DNA from 3 places in the Exiguobacterium sp. s127 genome. Region 2 is predicted to be linked to each of the others. Evidence: predicted binding sites of a transcription regulator. Region 2 holds the regulator's gene; each other region holds the start of a gene.
The links. The regulator LexA, encoded in region 2, represses DNA repair genes until DNA is damaged. The targets are predictions, from matches to a motif close to CGAACATATGTTCG.
Positions count from the first base shown of each region.

Region 1: KNP98_RS10045 (NUMOD4 domain-containing protein) is a predicted target of LexA. The motif match lies at 2,969-2,982, and genes of this name have one in related genera.
Region 3: uvrB (excinuclease ABC subunit UvrB) is a predicted target of LexA. The motif match lies at 1,035-1,048, and genes of this name have one in related genera.

Region 1 covers NZ_JACSMO010000006.1:155,302-160,013, reverse strand. Annotated here, with positions in the region: gene KNP98_RS10070 (bifunctional transcriptional activator/DNA repair enzyme AdaA) at 1-593, shown strand, start outside; gene KNP98_RS10065 (DNA alkylation repair protein) at 580-1,623, shown strand; gene KNP98_RS10060 (hypothetical protein) at 1,626-1,955, shown strand; gene KNP98_RS10055 (hypothetical protein) at 2,009-2,305, opposite strand; gene KNP98_RS10050 (DEAD/DEAH box helicase family protein) at 2,328-2,909, opposite strand; gene KNP98_RS10045 (NUMOD4 domain-containing protein) at 3,047-3,574, shown strand; gene KNP98_RS10040 (hypothetical protein) at 3,641-3,820, opposite strand; gene KNP98_RS10035 (GGDEF domain-containing protein) at 3,986-4,712, shown strand, end outside.
Region 2 covers NZ_JACSMO010000005.1:42,519-47,230, forward strand. Annotated here, with positions in the region: gene glpK (glycerol kinase GlpK) at 1-524, opposite strand, end outside; gene KNP98_RS08130 (MIP/aquaporin family protein) at 566-1,267, opposite strand; gene KNP98_RS08135 (metal-binding protein) at 1,446-1,919, opposite strand; gene lexA (transcriptional repressor LexA) at 1,950-2,564, opposite strand; gene yneA (cell division suppressor protein YneA) at 2,771-3,058, shown strand; gene KNP98_RS08150 (YneB family resolvase-like protein) at 3,105-3,758, shown strand; gene KNP98_RS08155 (DUF896 domain-containing protein) at 3,872-4,108, shown strand; gene tkt (transketolase) at 4,316-4,712, shown strand, end outside.
Region 3 covers NZ_JACSMO010000001.1:228,888-233,599, reverse strand. Annotated here, with positions in the region: gene uvrB (excinuclease ABC subunit UvrB) at 1-982, opposite strand, end outside; gene KNP98_RS01080 (PDZ domain-containing protein) at 1,187-2,350, opposite strand; gene KNP98_RS01075 (S41 family peptidase) at 2,370-3,788, opposite strand; gene KNP98_RS01070 (murein hydrolase activator EnvC family protein) at 3,886-4,712, opposite strand, start outside.

The DNA.
Region 1 (4,712 bases), on a different contig from region 2:
CGAGCAGCGGCTTTCGGGATGCTTTCGCAAAAATCATGGGTGCGACACCAAAACGCTGGGACGGGACTTACTTGCAGGCGAAATGGCTCGATACGCCACTCGGTCCGATGCTCGCGATTGCGGACGACGCAGCCCTTCATTTGCTTGAATTCGTCGATCGCCGAGGACTGGAACGGGAGATCGAACGGCTTCGTCTCGCGGCACGTGCCGTCATCGTCCCGGGGGAATCAATCATCTTTGAGCAAATCGGACAGGAGCTGACCGACTATTTCGACGGGACGCTGAACAAGTTCGCGACGCCGCGCAAACTGTACGGGACACCATTCCAGCGTCTCGTCTGGGCCGAGTTGGAGCAAATTCCATCCGGGGAGACGATTTCCTATCAAGAACTTGCCATCCGGATCGGTAATCCACTCGCCGTTCGTGCCGTCGCCCGGGCGAACGGTGCCAATCAACTGGCACTCGTCATCCCGTGTCACCGCGTCATTCGGGCGAATGGCGACTTAGGCGGATATGCCGGCGGGCTCGCCCGGAAAGCGACGTTACTCGAAACCGAACGACGAAAGGACTGGATGCTGCATGGCACTGATTAAAGATGTTTTTTCAGACGACTGGCTCGACCGCCTGAGTCGGGCGCTGGATGCGCCGCGGCTGCAGCAGGACATCAAACAAGCCGACTGGGAGGAACTCGCCTTCAAACAACGGGTCCGCCGAATTTCGACGTCGCTTGGATCGTATGTGCCACGTGAATTTGATGGGGCGGCGACAACACTCGAACGGCTTGCCCCGGAGTTCACGGGACTCGCCGGGATCGTGTTTCCCGACTATATCGAGCTCTACGGCGACGACTGGGACCGGTCGTTGCTGGCACTCGAACGGCTGACGCCGTATTCGACAGCGGAGTTCGCTGTCCGGCGATTTTTACTGAGCGACCAAGACCGGTACTTACAACAGGCACTGCTCTGGAGCACGTCGGACGATGAACATGTCCGGCGCCTGGCATCGGAAGGGACACGACCACGCCTACCATGGGGACAGGCCATCCCGGCGTTGATTGCCGATCCGCGTCCCGTCCTGCCGCTGCTCGACCGGTTGCTGACCGACGACTCACTTTACGTCCGCAAGAGTGTCGCCAATCACTTGAACGACATCACGAAGACGCACCCGGAACTTGTGATTGAACGACTCGATCAGCTCGGAAACAATCCGCAGACGGACTGGGTGTTACGTCATGCTTCGCGGACGTTGCTGAAACAAGGACACCCTGACGTCCTAAAGGCATTTGGTCTCGTGACACGCGGCACGGTCACGGTCGATGATTTGACGGTGACACCGTCGCTGCCGATCGGGGGCGAGCTGTCATTTACGTTTAGCCTCGCGACGACGGAACCGCAAGTCCTGCGGATTGAATATGCGATTGACTATTTCAAAAAGCGGAAAACGAGTCGGAAGGTCTTCCGAATCAGTGAACGGCTCGTCCGTGAGCGGGAGACATTCACGAAGAGGCAATCGTTTCGTAACTTGACGACACGTGTCCACTATCCGGGGACGCATCGTGTGACCATCTTGATTAATGGGCAAGCTTACGCAACGGCAACGTTTGACGTGACAGGGGAGGAATGAAGATGAACGGACGCCATCCTGACTTTACGACGTCCCGCTTACACATCGAAGCGGTGGATACGACAGACGGCTGTGTTTGGACATTGGAGCTGCGGGACGAGCACCAACAGGTTGCGACGATGCAGTTAGCCGGTCAGCAACTCAGCTATGACGCAATCGATCCGTCTGACGCCGCCGGCTACGTTGAAGAAGCCTTGAGGGTCATCACGGCGTATCTGGCACGGACATTATTGTTACCGTCCGTGACGGGCAGAGGCGGGGAAGCCGTCGTTTGGGAGAAGAGTGGATTTGAGAGAACGGATGACGGATTTTCGTTAGCCTTGACGCACTAAACGAAAAAGAGGACAATCCGCGTCGCAGACTGCGAACGGCTTGTCCTCTTTTTTTAAGGTTCCGAGATGCCGTTCGCGAGCAGCAGGAGATAAACCCAAATCACGAGCGGGAGCAACAGCATCAGAGTGGCAAGCAGGCTGAAGGTCTTGATGACAGTGTTTTTCAACCGGAGCGCAATCAGGAGTGACATCACATAGCCGACGCCGACGAGCGAATACAGACTGATCGGGACCCAAAGGCTCATATTCGGGAACGTCCGTCCGTTCAGCCCGAAGAACAGCAGGATGCTGACAATCAAGAGGATGAAAGTCAGGATCAGAGAGTGGTATTCGTTCCGGTGCGACTTCAAGCGGCATTCCCCTTTCATGACGTTACCTGACGGGTGTGTAAGACCAGCCGAAGCGGGCACAGATTGCTTCGGCACTTGCAGCGGCAGAGCGTCCTTCCGTATCCAGGCGGAAGTAGTTCGGGTACGGCAGTTCTCCTGGCAGGGAGGACGTCCGGTAGCCGTCTGCCGTCTCGAGCAAGTCGTTTTCGGAAGCGGCGAGATCCCGTTTCGTAAACTTATGGGTGAGGCGGTTTTCCGTCGTATTCCGCGTGAGACGAGTCGCGACGGATGCTTCGAGTTCGACGATATAGACGTCGGAACCCGCCTCTTCAAACAACGCGACCGTCTCCTCGATGAATTCGATTCCCCCGCCCTCGACCCCGAACAGGCAGAGGAACGTGAAGAGGACACCTTCGAGATCACTGACCGCCATCTCCTTGAACATCTCCCGGCGGATCAAGTCCTTCAGCCTGTGATGGGCGGGCTTTGTAAAGTCGAAATAGGGCAACAGCAAATCGATTGTCTGGTGGTTATGAAACAACTTCATCCCGGTCAACCGTTCGAGTTCCTGACCGATCGTCATTTTTCCGACCGCCTGCGGACCGAGCAATAAAACGAATTTCATCAAAAGACCCCGTTTCCTTTTTTTGTTAGATTACCATACCGGTTCAGCATGTTGGAGTTAGAACGTTTGTTCGTAAAATGATATAATGGAGATAACAACGGATGGCGTGTCACAACGAATGGAGGGTGTTCGGGCAGATGGAACATTGGAAGATGGTACAAGGATATGAAGGGAGTTATCAAGTGTCGACGTCGGGAAATGTCCGTTCGCTCGACCGGATTGTCGAGACAAGCCGTGGCGTCAAACAGCGGCGCACGGGTGTCGTCCTGCGTCCGCGAATCAATCAGGACGGCTATCGGAAAGTGACGCTGTATCAGCAGGGGCGTGGTGAACGGTTTTACGTCGGTGAACTCGTCGCCCGGGCGTTTCTTGACCCGACTGCCTGCCAGGAACGTCTCGTGCGGGCGGACGGTGACCGCTTGAATGACCAGATTGATAATCTGTCCGTCAAGCCTTCGCCAAGCCAAGCCTATGCTTCCTTACTCGCTGAATTCGATCTGCTGTTGACGGACCATGTCGAATTGTCGGCGTGGCAGATTCGGGAGATCCGGCGGCGCTACCGGACGGGCGAAGCGTCGATTCGAAAGCTTGCGCTCGTGTACGGGGTGACTGAAAACCGGGTCCGCAATATCATCGATAAGAAAGAGGCGCGGTATGTCATGTAGGCAGAAGGAAAGGGCAGTCCGAAGAAAATCGGTCTGCCCTTTTGGTTGAAAAAAAGTAAGGTGTCGTTAGCCGGCAAGTGGTAAGTACGGCGTGATTTGGCTCACCGTCAGTTGGAGGAGCTGTTGCGTTTCCTCTTTCGGTTCAGACGTGACGTAGATGATTAACGCAGCGGCGACGATTAAAAAGATGACGATGACGAGCCCGATGAAGAAAGGCATTTTACTTTTTCGTTTTTCTTCGTTCATGTCCACAGGTAGTTCCCCCTTTTACGAATTAACAGATGCATCTGTCATAATGATTCCCCTTTAAGAAAATGGAAAACCTGCAAAACGGCTAGAAAAAGGGTGCCGGTAAGACGATAAAGAAGATATAGACAGAAAAAGCTATTTTTTGAAGGGATGTCGATCGTCGTGTTGAGTCAATTCAACCAGTTTCTATTAAACTTTTCCCTTTTGATTACGTCCCTGCTGTTCGCTTTCTTACCGATGCGCAACATCAAACGCATTTCACCGCACTCCTCAATCCGGATCCGGCTTGCCGTCGGATTGATTGCAAGCGTGATCGGTGCACTGCTCGTCTTAAACAGTATCTCCTACGACGGGGCAAAGATTGACTTACGACTCGTCGCGCTCGTCACGGCGTATTATTACGGCGGCTGGATCAGTGGCGCATTGACGACGGTCGCCGTCATCGGGGCCCGCTTTCTCGTCACGCCACCCGGTGTCTACCAAGGTTTGATTCTCGCGACGCTGATTTGTCTTGCTTTACTCGTCACGGCAAGTATTTACCGTCGCTTTGCTGCCCAGACGTTCAAAGACTACCTTGTCCTACTGAGCATCGGAATCGGCTACAGCTTACCGGCCCTGTACTTGTTGACGGATACGTTCATTCGGTTTTTCGAGATGTCATTCGTCTACATCATCTTCAATCTTCTCGGAGGGTACGTGACGTTTCGTTTCCTGCAGGAGTTACGGAAACATTTCCAGTTCGTCCAAGCCCAGCAGGAGCTTGCCTTGACGGACAGTCTGACGAATCTCGCCAATCGGCGGAAACTCGATGAGACATTGGCCGACTATGACAAACACGGGTATGCCTTCTCGGTCCTGATTGTCGATATCGACTTCTTCAAGTCGGTCA
Region 2 (4,712 bases):
CCTGAGAGCTTCCAGACGAGCCACGTATCGATTGTACCGAAGAGCAGTTCCCCGTTCTCTGCTTGCTCACGTGCACCATCGACGTTATCTAGAATCCATTTGACTTTTGTTCCTGAGAAGTAGGCATCGATGAGTAAGCCAGTTTTATCGCGGAATTTTTGATTGAGTCCTTGTTCTTTTAGCTCATCACAAATGTCGGCCGTTTGACGCGATTGCCAGACAAGGGCATGATAAACTGGTTTTCCCGTTTCCTTGTTCCAGACGACTGTCGTTTCACGTTGGTTCGTGATTCCGATGCTCGCGATTTGACTCGGTTTGATGTCAGCCGTTCCGAGTGCATCCGCCATGACTGCTAAAATCGAACCCCAGATTTCATTTGCATCATGCTCGACCCAGCCTGGTTGTGGGAAGTATTGTTTGAATTCACGTTGAGCAGAGTTGACGATTTGACCATCATGATCGAAAATGATGGCGCGTGAGCTTGTCGTTCCTTGGTCGAGTGCTAAAATATACTTGTTTTCCATCTGTGAGTCCCCCTTGAATAGTTAAGATACCTAATGCTCAATCAAAATAGCAGTTGATAGATGAAGACGGCGATTGCGCCTCCGATGATTGGTCCGACAATCGGAATCCATGAGTAACCCCAGTCTGATGATCCCTTACCCGGAATCGGTAAGATCGCGTGGGCGATACGTGGACCAAGGTCACGGGCAGGGTTGATTGCATAACCCGTCGTACCACCGAGCGAAAGACCGATGACGACTACGAGGAGACCGACGATCAATGGATTGAGTCCGTCTGCAAACGTATTCGCTCCAAGCGCCAAGATACCAAAGACGAGAACGAATGTCCCGATGATCTCAGATACTAAGTTTGATCCCGTATGACGGATTGCTGGACCTGTCGCGAAGACACCGAGTTTTGCGGCTTGATCTTCTGTCGCTTCAAAATGTTTCATGTAATGAAGCCAAACGAGTACTGCGCCAAGGAATGCTCCGACAAGTTGAGCAGCGATATAGATAGGTACATCTGCCCACGGTAAGTCAGAATTGAGCGCGAGCGACAAAGTAACCGCTGGGTTCAAGTGGGCACCACTGGATGCCGCGACGTAAACACCGGTCATAACGGCGAGACCCCAAGCGAGCGTGATGACAATCCAGCCACCATTTTCAGACTTGGTTTTCTTCAGAACGACACCGGCGACGACGCCATCCCCGAGTAGGACGAGAATCAATGTTCCCATCATCTCACTAATAAAATTACTCATGCAAAAACCCTCCCTTTGGATTAAAGCGAATAATGCCTTTCTATTTAAACCTAACCCGAATTGATAACGTTTTCAATACAAATAATTGAAATATAGGAATCGAAATTTTCAATATTTAGGTTTAAAAAAATTAGAATTGGATAATAAAAAGACTTTTTCCATGATTGAATGGAAAAAGTCAGGATCGACGTTTTTTTCGTTTCTTTTTAGGGCGGAACCAACTACTCGTATGATCAAGGATGATATGAATCGTACTTGCGGTCATCACACCGATAATAAAAGCAGGCATGACGTCAATCAATGAGTCGACCGTGCTTGCTTGGATGATTTCACTATAGAAGGCTAAAAAGAGTAGCGGAATCAATAAAGCGGCACTGTAGAGTAGGCGGATGACATCTCCGATGATTAAGCCATGCGACCAGATGGAGCGGTGCGGCATAATTTTAACGTATGGCATCCAAAGGACACGCAAAGGGCCAAAACGATAGTAAGGTTCCGATTTTAAGTCTAAGTCGGGCGAAAGCCATAAGGTCCCGACGGCGATTCCGACAGCGGTCGGGAGCCAATCCGTTTGGTTCGTTGCGACCGAATAAACAACATATCCCGTTAGGGCAACGGAGTTGACCGTATCATGTACATTTCCAGAAGGCATGAAAAAAGACCAGCTTAGCTGGTCCCTCTCTTAGTGAATCGTCCGGTAAACGCCGATGACCTTGCCAAGAATCGACACGTTATCGAAATACATCGGGTCCATCGAGTCATTTTCTGGTTGAAGACGTACCTGTTGATCTTCTAAGAAGAACCGTTTGACTGTCGCTTCACTATCTTCGGTCATCGCAACGACAATCTCCCCGTTTTCTGCTGTGTTTTGTTGACGCACGATAACACGATCGCCATCAAGAATACCTGCATTAATCATCGATTCGCCATCAATCGTCAACATAAAGACGGTTTCATTTCCTACATAATGTGCAGGGAGTGGGAAATGCTCTTCTATGTTTTCAATCGCAGTGATCGGAAGTCCGGCAGTTACCTTGCCGATAACGGGGACATGGACGATCGCTTCGTTGATTTCTTCAGGTTTATCAAGCAATATTTCAATCGCGCGTGGTTTCGTCGGGTCACGGCGAATCAGTCCACGTTTTTCTAGACGATCCAAATGACCGTGTACCGTTGAGCTTGAAGCAAGACCAACAGCTTCACCAATTTCGCGAACTGAAGGTGGATAGCCCTTTAACTTCACTTCAGCGATGATGTAGTCAAGGATTTCTTGTTGACGTTTAGACATTTTCCGCATACGAATTGCCACCTCTTTCCGGATTGGTTTTTTTAGGATTTAGGAATATATGTTTCTAGAATTACTATAACATAGAACAAATGAGCGCACAAACAATTGTTCGATGTTTTTGTATTGACCGAACACTGGTTCTGTGTTTATTATAGATTATGCGAACAATTGTTCCGAGAACATTTATTCTAATAACCTATTTGGAGGGATTCATGATGATTCATTCTATTCGTACTCATGCCTTTTCAATTCTGTTTTATACGCTCAGTTTTGCTTTCATTCTTTTTCTTTTAACACCACGACCGGATGAAAAGGTCCACCGATTACTTACGGCGTCAGTCACGGTCGATGAGAACGTAACGGTCGAACAAGTTGCTGAAGTCTACAATGATGGTTCGATGACGAATCAAGAATACATCGACTGGCTGATCAAGAACAATGAACTCGAAACAAAACATGTCATTTCGAAAGACAAAATCGTTGTACCAATCGCACAACAATGACAGAATATAAAAGTTGTTGAATGAACGAACAGGGGTGTGAGGTACGATGAAAGTAGTAATCTACTGTCGCGTCTCGACGGAAAAAGAAGCACAAGAGAGCTCACTGGAGCGGCAAAGAGCAGAACTGTCGGGACTCGCTTTAACAAAAGGATTTGAAATCATAGATATCATCGTCGAAAAAGAAAGTGGCTATGATGTAGAGCGAGAAGGGATGTTGACCGTTCTTGATTATGTAACGCGTCATCTGGTGGAAGCGGTGCTCGTGACGGACGATACACGAATCGGAAGAGGAAACGCCAAAATCGCGATTTTGCATACGCTCAAAAAACATGATGTCCAGTTGATGACGATGGAGTCAGACGGTGAATACCAACTGGCGGATGCGGAAGCAATGGTCCTCGAAATCGTTTCACTCGTTGAGGAATACCAGCGTAAGCTCCACAATGCAAAAATTGCACGCGGCATGAGACGGGCTGTCGATAATGGTTTTAGACCCGAACAAAATCTCAATCGCCAAGGCGAGAATGCCGGCCGCAGTCGAAAGGAAGTCCCGATTGAAGAAATCGTTCGATTACGTGAACTTGGTTTGACGTTTGCTGACATCGCGACGACCTTACGCGGCATGGGGCATGATATTTCGAAAGCGACGGTCAACCGGCGTTATCTTGAATATAAAGAAGTTGTCCAGTCTTATGAATGAAAGCAGGTGTTGTGTCATCTTGACGCGACAAACTTGCTTTTTTTTTTCGGGTCTTTTACAGTAAGGTTACTATTAAAGTGCTCCGCGTTGAGTCAAAGAGAAAGAGGGATATTATGTTATCACAAGAACAACTCGATCGAATTAATGAACTTGCCAATAAATCAAAAGTCGAACCGTTAACGGAAGCTGAGACGGCGGAACAAAAAGAATTAAGAACGGCCTATTTAGAAGCATTTCGTGGTTCGTTCAAAAATCAAATGATGGGCATCAAAATCGTTGATGAAGAAGGAACGGATGTTACGCCTGAAAAATTGAAGCAAGCACAAGAAGAAGAACGCAATAAACAGTAAGCAAGTTTTGTATGAACGAAAGCTGCGTCGCTCAATCCGTGAGCGAGGTAGCTTTTTTAATGGGAAAATCAGTAATGTGTATCATGAAAGTTGCTTGAAAAGGGCAATAGAGAGCGCATTCATTTTAATGTGACATACTATTTAGAAAAGTTGTATCACATTTCTGTGTGTGCTAAAATGATATAGAATTTGTGAAAAAGAGAGAGGATGATTGTTTTGACGAACATGACAACAGTAGAATTACTAGCAGTAAATACGATTCGTACCTTATCAATTGATGCAGTACAAAAAGCGAACTCGGGCCACCCGGGAATGCCGATGGGTGCAGCACCGATGGCATTTACATTATGGGCGGATCATATGAACCACAACCCTAAAAATCCAGAATGGTTTAACCGTGACCGTTTTGTACTTTCAGCAGGACACGGTTCAATGCTTCTCTACTCACTCCTCCATTTATCAGGATACGACCTCGCGATGGATGACTTGAAGTCATTCCGTCAATGGAACTCAAAAACACCGGGTCACCCGGAATACCGTCACACAGCAGGTGTCGATGCGACGACTGGTCCACTCGGACAAGGCATCGCGATGGCTGTCGGGA
Region 3 (4,712 bases), on a different contig from region 2:
GGAAGTAATCGATGAGCGTATACGGCGTTGATCCTTCCGGCATCAGGTTTAAATGACGGGAGTAGTTTTCGATTCCTGAGCAGTAACCCATTTCACGCATCATCTCGAGATCGTAGTTCGTCCGTTGCTCAAGACGTTGTGCCTCAAGTAACATCCCGTCTTCACGCATCTTCGCGAGTTGCGTCTCAAGTTCGACTTCGATGTTCGCGATTGCTTTTTGAAGACGTGTGTCCCCCGTCACGAAGTGGGACGCCGGGAAGATTGAGATATGTTCACGGTCGGCGATGATTTCACCTGTCAACGGATCCATGTCGCGAATCCGTTCGATTTCGTCACCAAAAAATTCGACACGGACACATTGTTCGTCTCGTGACGCCGGGAAAATCTCGACGACATCACCACGGACACGAAACCGCCCGCGCTGGAAGTCGATGTCATTTCGTTCATATTGAATGTCAATCAAACGACGAAGCATCTCGTTACGCCCCATCTCGTTGCCGACACGAAGCGACAACACGTGATTATTGTATTCTTCCGGGTTACCGAGACCGTAGATACACGAGACGGACGCAACGATCAAGACGTCATCTCGCTCAAACAAGGAAGATGTCGCCGAGTGACGGAGTTTATCAATCTCATCGTTGATGGACGAGTCTTTTTCGATGAACGTGTCCGTCGACGGGACATACGCTTCCGGTTGATAGTAATCATAAAAGCTGACGAAGTACTCGACCGCGTTGTTCGGGAAAAATTCTTTGAACTCCGAGTACAGTTGCCCGGCCAGTGTTTTATTATGCGCCAGGACTAACGTCGGCTTTTTAATCTCTTTGATGACGTTCGAGACGGTGAACGTCTTACCGGTTCCGGTCGCTCCGAGCAACGTTTGATGCCGCTCGCCGTTCTTGACGCCGGTGACCAATTGTTTAATGGCAGCCGGCTGATCGCCGCCTGGTTCAAATGGTGACACTAACTCAAAATCCATCGCTAACTTCCCCCTCATTCCGTAAAAAATCTATCTTTATTGTATCACTTTACGAACAAACATTCGATTATGAAGTGCTCCTTCTAGGAAGTTACCCGTTTTTCCAAAAAAGAAAAAGTCCCGGTACGGATTATCTCTGAAAAAGATAAAGTTCACTCAAGAAACAACAACATCCCCTACCACTCACGTGATAGAGGATGCTCATTATTGAAGCGTTCGAATTTTCGTCCGGCGATTCCCCGGCTCACTGACGAACATGATGCCGAGTTCATGATGATCTTGTTCATAAAAAGCCCGTTGCGCAAACCGAACATCTCCATTATGATTCATCACTTCGAGACGTAAGTATGGTTTATGCTTTTGAATCGCTTCATAGAAGCTCGTCTCGGAATCAACAAAATCACCGTTGACCTTATAGATGGCTTCTCCGGGTACGAGCCCCATTTCTGATGCCGGTAATCCAGGGAACGTCCCCAGGATGACGACACCCCGTTTTCCATTGAGGAAAATCGGCGTCGCTGAACGGTTCAAGCGTTTGACCCGTTGATGCAAAATGATGTGCAAGACGAGCAGGAGCGGTAGACCGAATAACCATTCTTCCCGGTTCGTCACGTACGCACCCAGTGTCAACAAGACCGCGAGTAACAATGTGATGACGCGACTCCGAATCAATGGACGCATCAACTCAGCCGGCAATTTTCCTGTGAACAGAAAACTGAAGCCGAGCGGGAAAAAGAGCACGAGCGGGACGTACTCCGGAAAAGCGAACCGCGGAAACCATTCCTCGAGACTACTGCCTGGAACAATGACGAGCAACGGAATCAACCACAGTTTGTTCGCGGACAACCCACCGATGAAACGCCCCCGCTTCGATAAGACGAGTGATGGGGACAACTGCTTTTGACCGCGCCACGCGACGAGCGCCAATTCTGCCAGCAGCGTCAAGCTCGCAAGCAACAGCAACGTCGTCGCGTCGACCTCTTTAATCCCGTCCATCCGTTCATCCGTCACGAACCACCCGATAAGTGCCAAAACGCTGAGCGGCCAAAGCGGCAAGTTAAACCGGACGACGCCAATCACTAATGTCACGGCAGCGAGCGCCGTAAAGGCGACAATGAAGACCGGGCTGACGGTCACCTGTAAACTCAAACTGATTGCAGATAAGACAATCCCGACGAGCAGACCGGGCAGTAATGTCTCAAAAATGTCGGTCCGTTGATCGCGTGATTTCGAGCGGAACAAGTTCCGTTCTCGCCTGACGCGACGAATACCGATTACAACACTGACTAGAATGGCTAACCACAGGATTGGACTAGCGATAAGACTAATCACTGTCCAACCGATTCCATCGAATAATTCCACGCCCATTCAGACCTCTTTCCGTGATTTATTCAGCAGCAACTTCAAGTGCCTTGATGCGTTGTACATCATTTTTCGAGTCTTCTAACTTTTTCAAGAGACGTGTCTCCATCTCGGAAGCCGTCACCGGGTCAATCTTACCCGTGACTTCGAGCTTGGCATCTTTTTGAAGTTGTTCGACTGCTTGTTTCATCGTGTCGCCATAATACCCATCCTGCCCTTTCGGATCGTAACCGATCGCTTCGAGCACGAGATGTGCATTTTCGACAGTTTTTCCATAGTCCCCGACATTGAGCGCTTTGTCATCCGTCAATATTTTCGTGACATTGAAATACGCGGGTTGTTTGACTTCAACGGTCGGTTTAACTCCTTTTTTGTGAATCCAGTTCCCATCTGGCGTCAACCATTTGTTCGTTGTCAGCTTCAGGTCACTGCCATCTTTTAAGTCATACGCACTTTGGACGATCCCTTTACCGAATGACTTTGTACCGACGACTTCTGCACCGGCGCCTTCTTTCAGACCGGCGGCTAAAATTTCTGACGCTGACGCGGAACCGCTATCTTCCAACACGACGATGTTATAAGGTTTCTTCGCGTCCGCCTTCCCGAATTCCTGCGTCCGGTCGCCTTTATTGTCTTCGACCTGGAAAATCGGTGTATCTTTCGGAATGAATGGCGCAATCATTTTCGAAACTGCCGTCAACAGTCCGCCCGGGTTTCCCCGGACGTCAATGACGAGTCCATCGATATTCTTCGCTTCGAGAGCAGCGAGTTGCTTTTCGAACTCTTCTGCAGTCGGGTCAGAGAACTGAGTCACTTGGAGTACACCAATCGTTTTCCCGTTCACTTGTTCTGTTTCCGAATAAACGGTCTCAATCGGAATCGTATCGCGTTCAATCGTGATTTTCATCGGGTCTTGTCCCCCGCGTTGAATCGTCAAGACGACTTCCGTCCCTTTTTCACCACGAATCTTTTTGACAGCTTGATCCGTTTTTTGACCTTTCGTCGACTTGCCATCGATTTCTATAATAACGTCACCCGGCTTGATTCCTGCTTTTTCAGCGGGTGCCCCTTTAATCGGAGCGACGATGACAATTGCCTCACCCTTTTGCTCCAGTGTCGCGCCAATTCCTTCAAACGATGAAGACAGATTCGTGTTGAACGACGCCGTTTCCGATTCATCCATGTAGACCGAGTAGGGATCGTCAAGCACTTCCGTCATCCCACTGAGTGCTCCTTCAAGCAATTCTTGATCCGTGACATCTTCTAGGTAATACTGTGAAATCATCTGGCGGACTTGATCAACCTTTTTCCAGTCCCCCGATTCGCCCGATGAACTGGTCGTCACCGTGTCGGTACCACCTGTTGCTAACATACCGACTGCGCCTGCCCCTAGGCCAAGTCCGAATGTACTGACTGCTATGACTGCCGTTGTAGATTTTTTCACGCTTGATTCCTCGTTTCCGGTGTAAACCTGCTATTTTTTTCAGTATAGCAAAAAAAGATAGGTTACCCTATCTTTTCGCTAAAGAGCTATAGGTCAATCAAAAGATGTACGGGGCTGGATCGACCGCGTTCGGTTGTCCGACCGCCCACTCCCCTTGATGAATCTCAAAGTGAAGATGAGGACCAGTCGACCAGCCTGTCGAACCTAACTTTCCGATGACCGTCCCCGGCATGATCGTTTGCCCTGCCTCCACGGCGACGGAATCAAGATGTCCGTAAACCGTGGTCCAGACTTTCCCGTCGATCAGATGGGTGATCATCACGACATTCCCGTATCCTGTCGCACTTCCGGCGCGCAGGACGATACCACCTGCCGCCGCCTGAATCGGTGTTCCTTTAGCATTGACGAGATCGATGCCCGTATGAATCTCCGACTTGCCGGTCAACGGATTGTTCCGTGGACCGAACGGGCTGGACACGTAACCGGAGACAGGTAATTGAAATGGCTTTGCATGATCCGTCGCAGATGGTACCGGCTGCGTTTTCGTCGTTGGCGATGCCGTCCGGTCCGCTGCCTGCGTGTCGTCCGCTTCCTCTTGCTCACGTTTCGCTGCCTCGATACGGGCGAGACGTTCTGCTTCCGCCTTTATCTTTGCTTGTTCAGCGGCACGTGCTGCTTCTTCGAGTTCCGTCAGTTGCGTGCTAATCAATTGTTGCTGATCTGCTAAGATTTGGGCTTCTTCCGCCTTCGTGAACTGCTCCTGCTTCAATTGTTTGACCTGATCGTTCAATTGGACGACCAGTTTTCGTTTCAACTCAGATTCCGCGATGATCCGCGTCTGCAGAATCAACAGTTTCCGTTGGTCTTTTTTTAGCTGACCGAGGATGAGTTCTTGACTTGCGCGTTGCTCCGTCAATTCCGTGA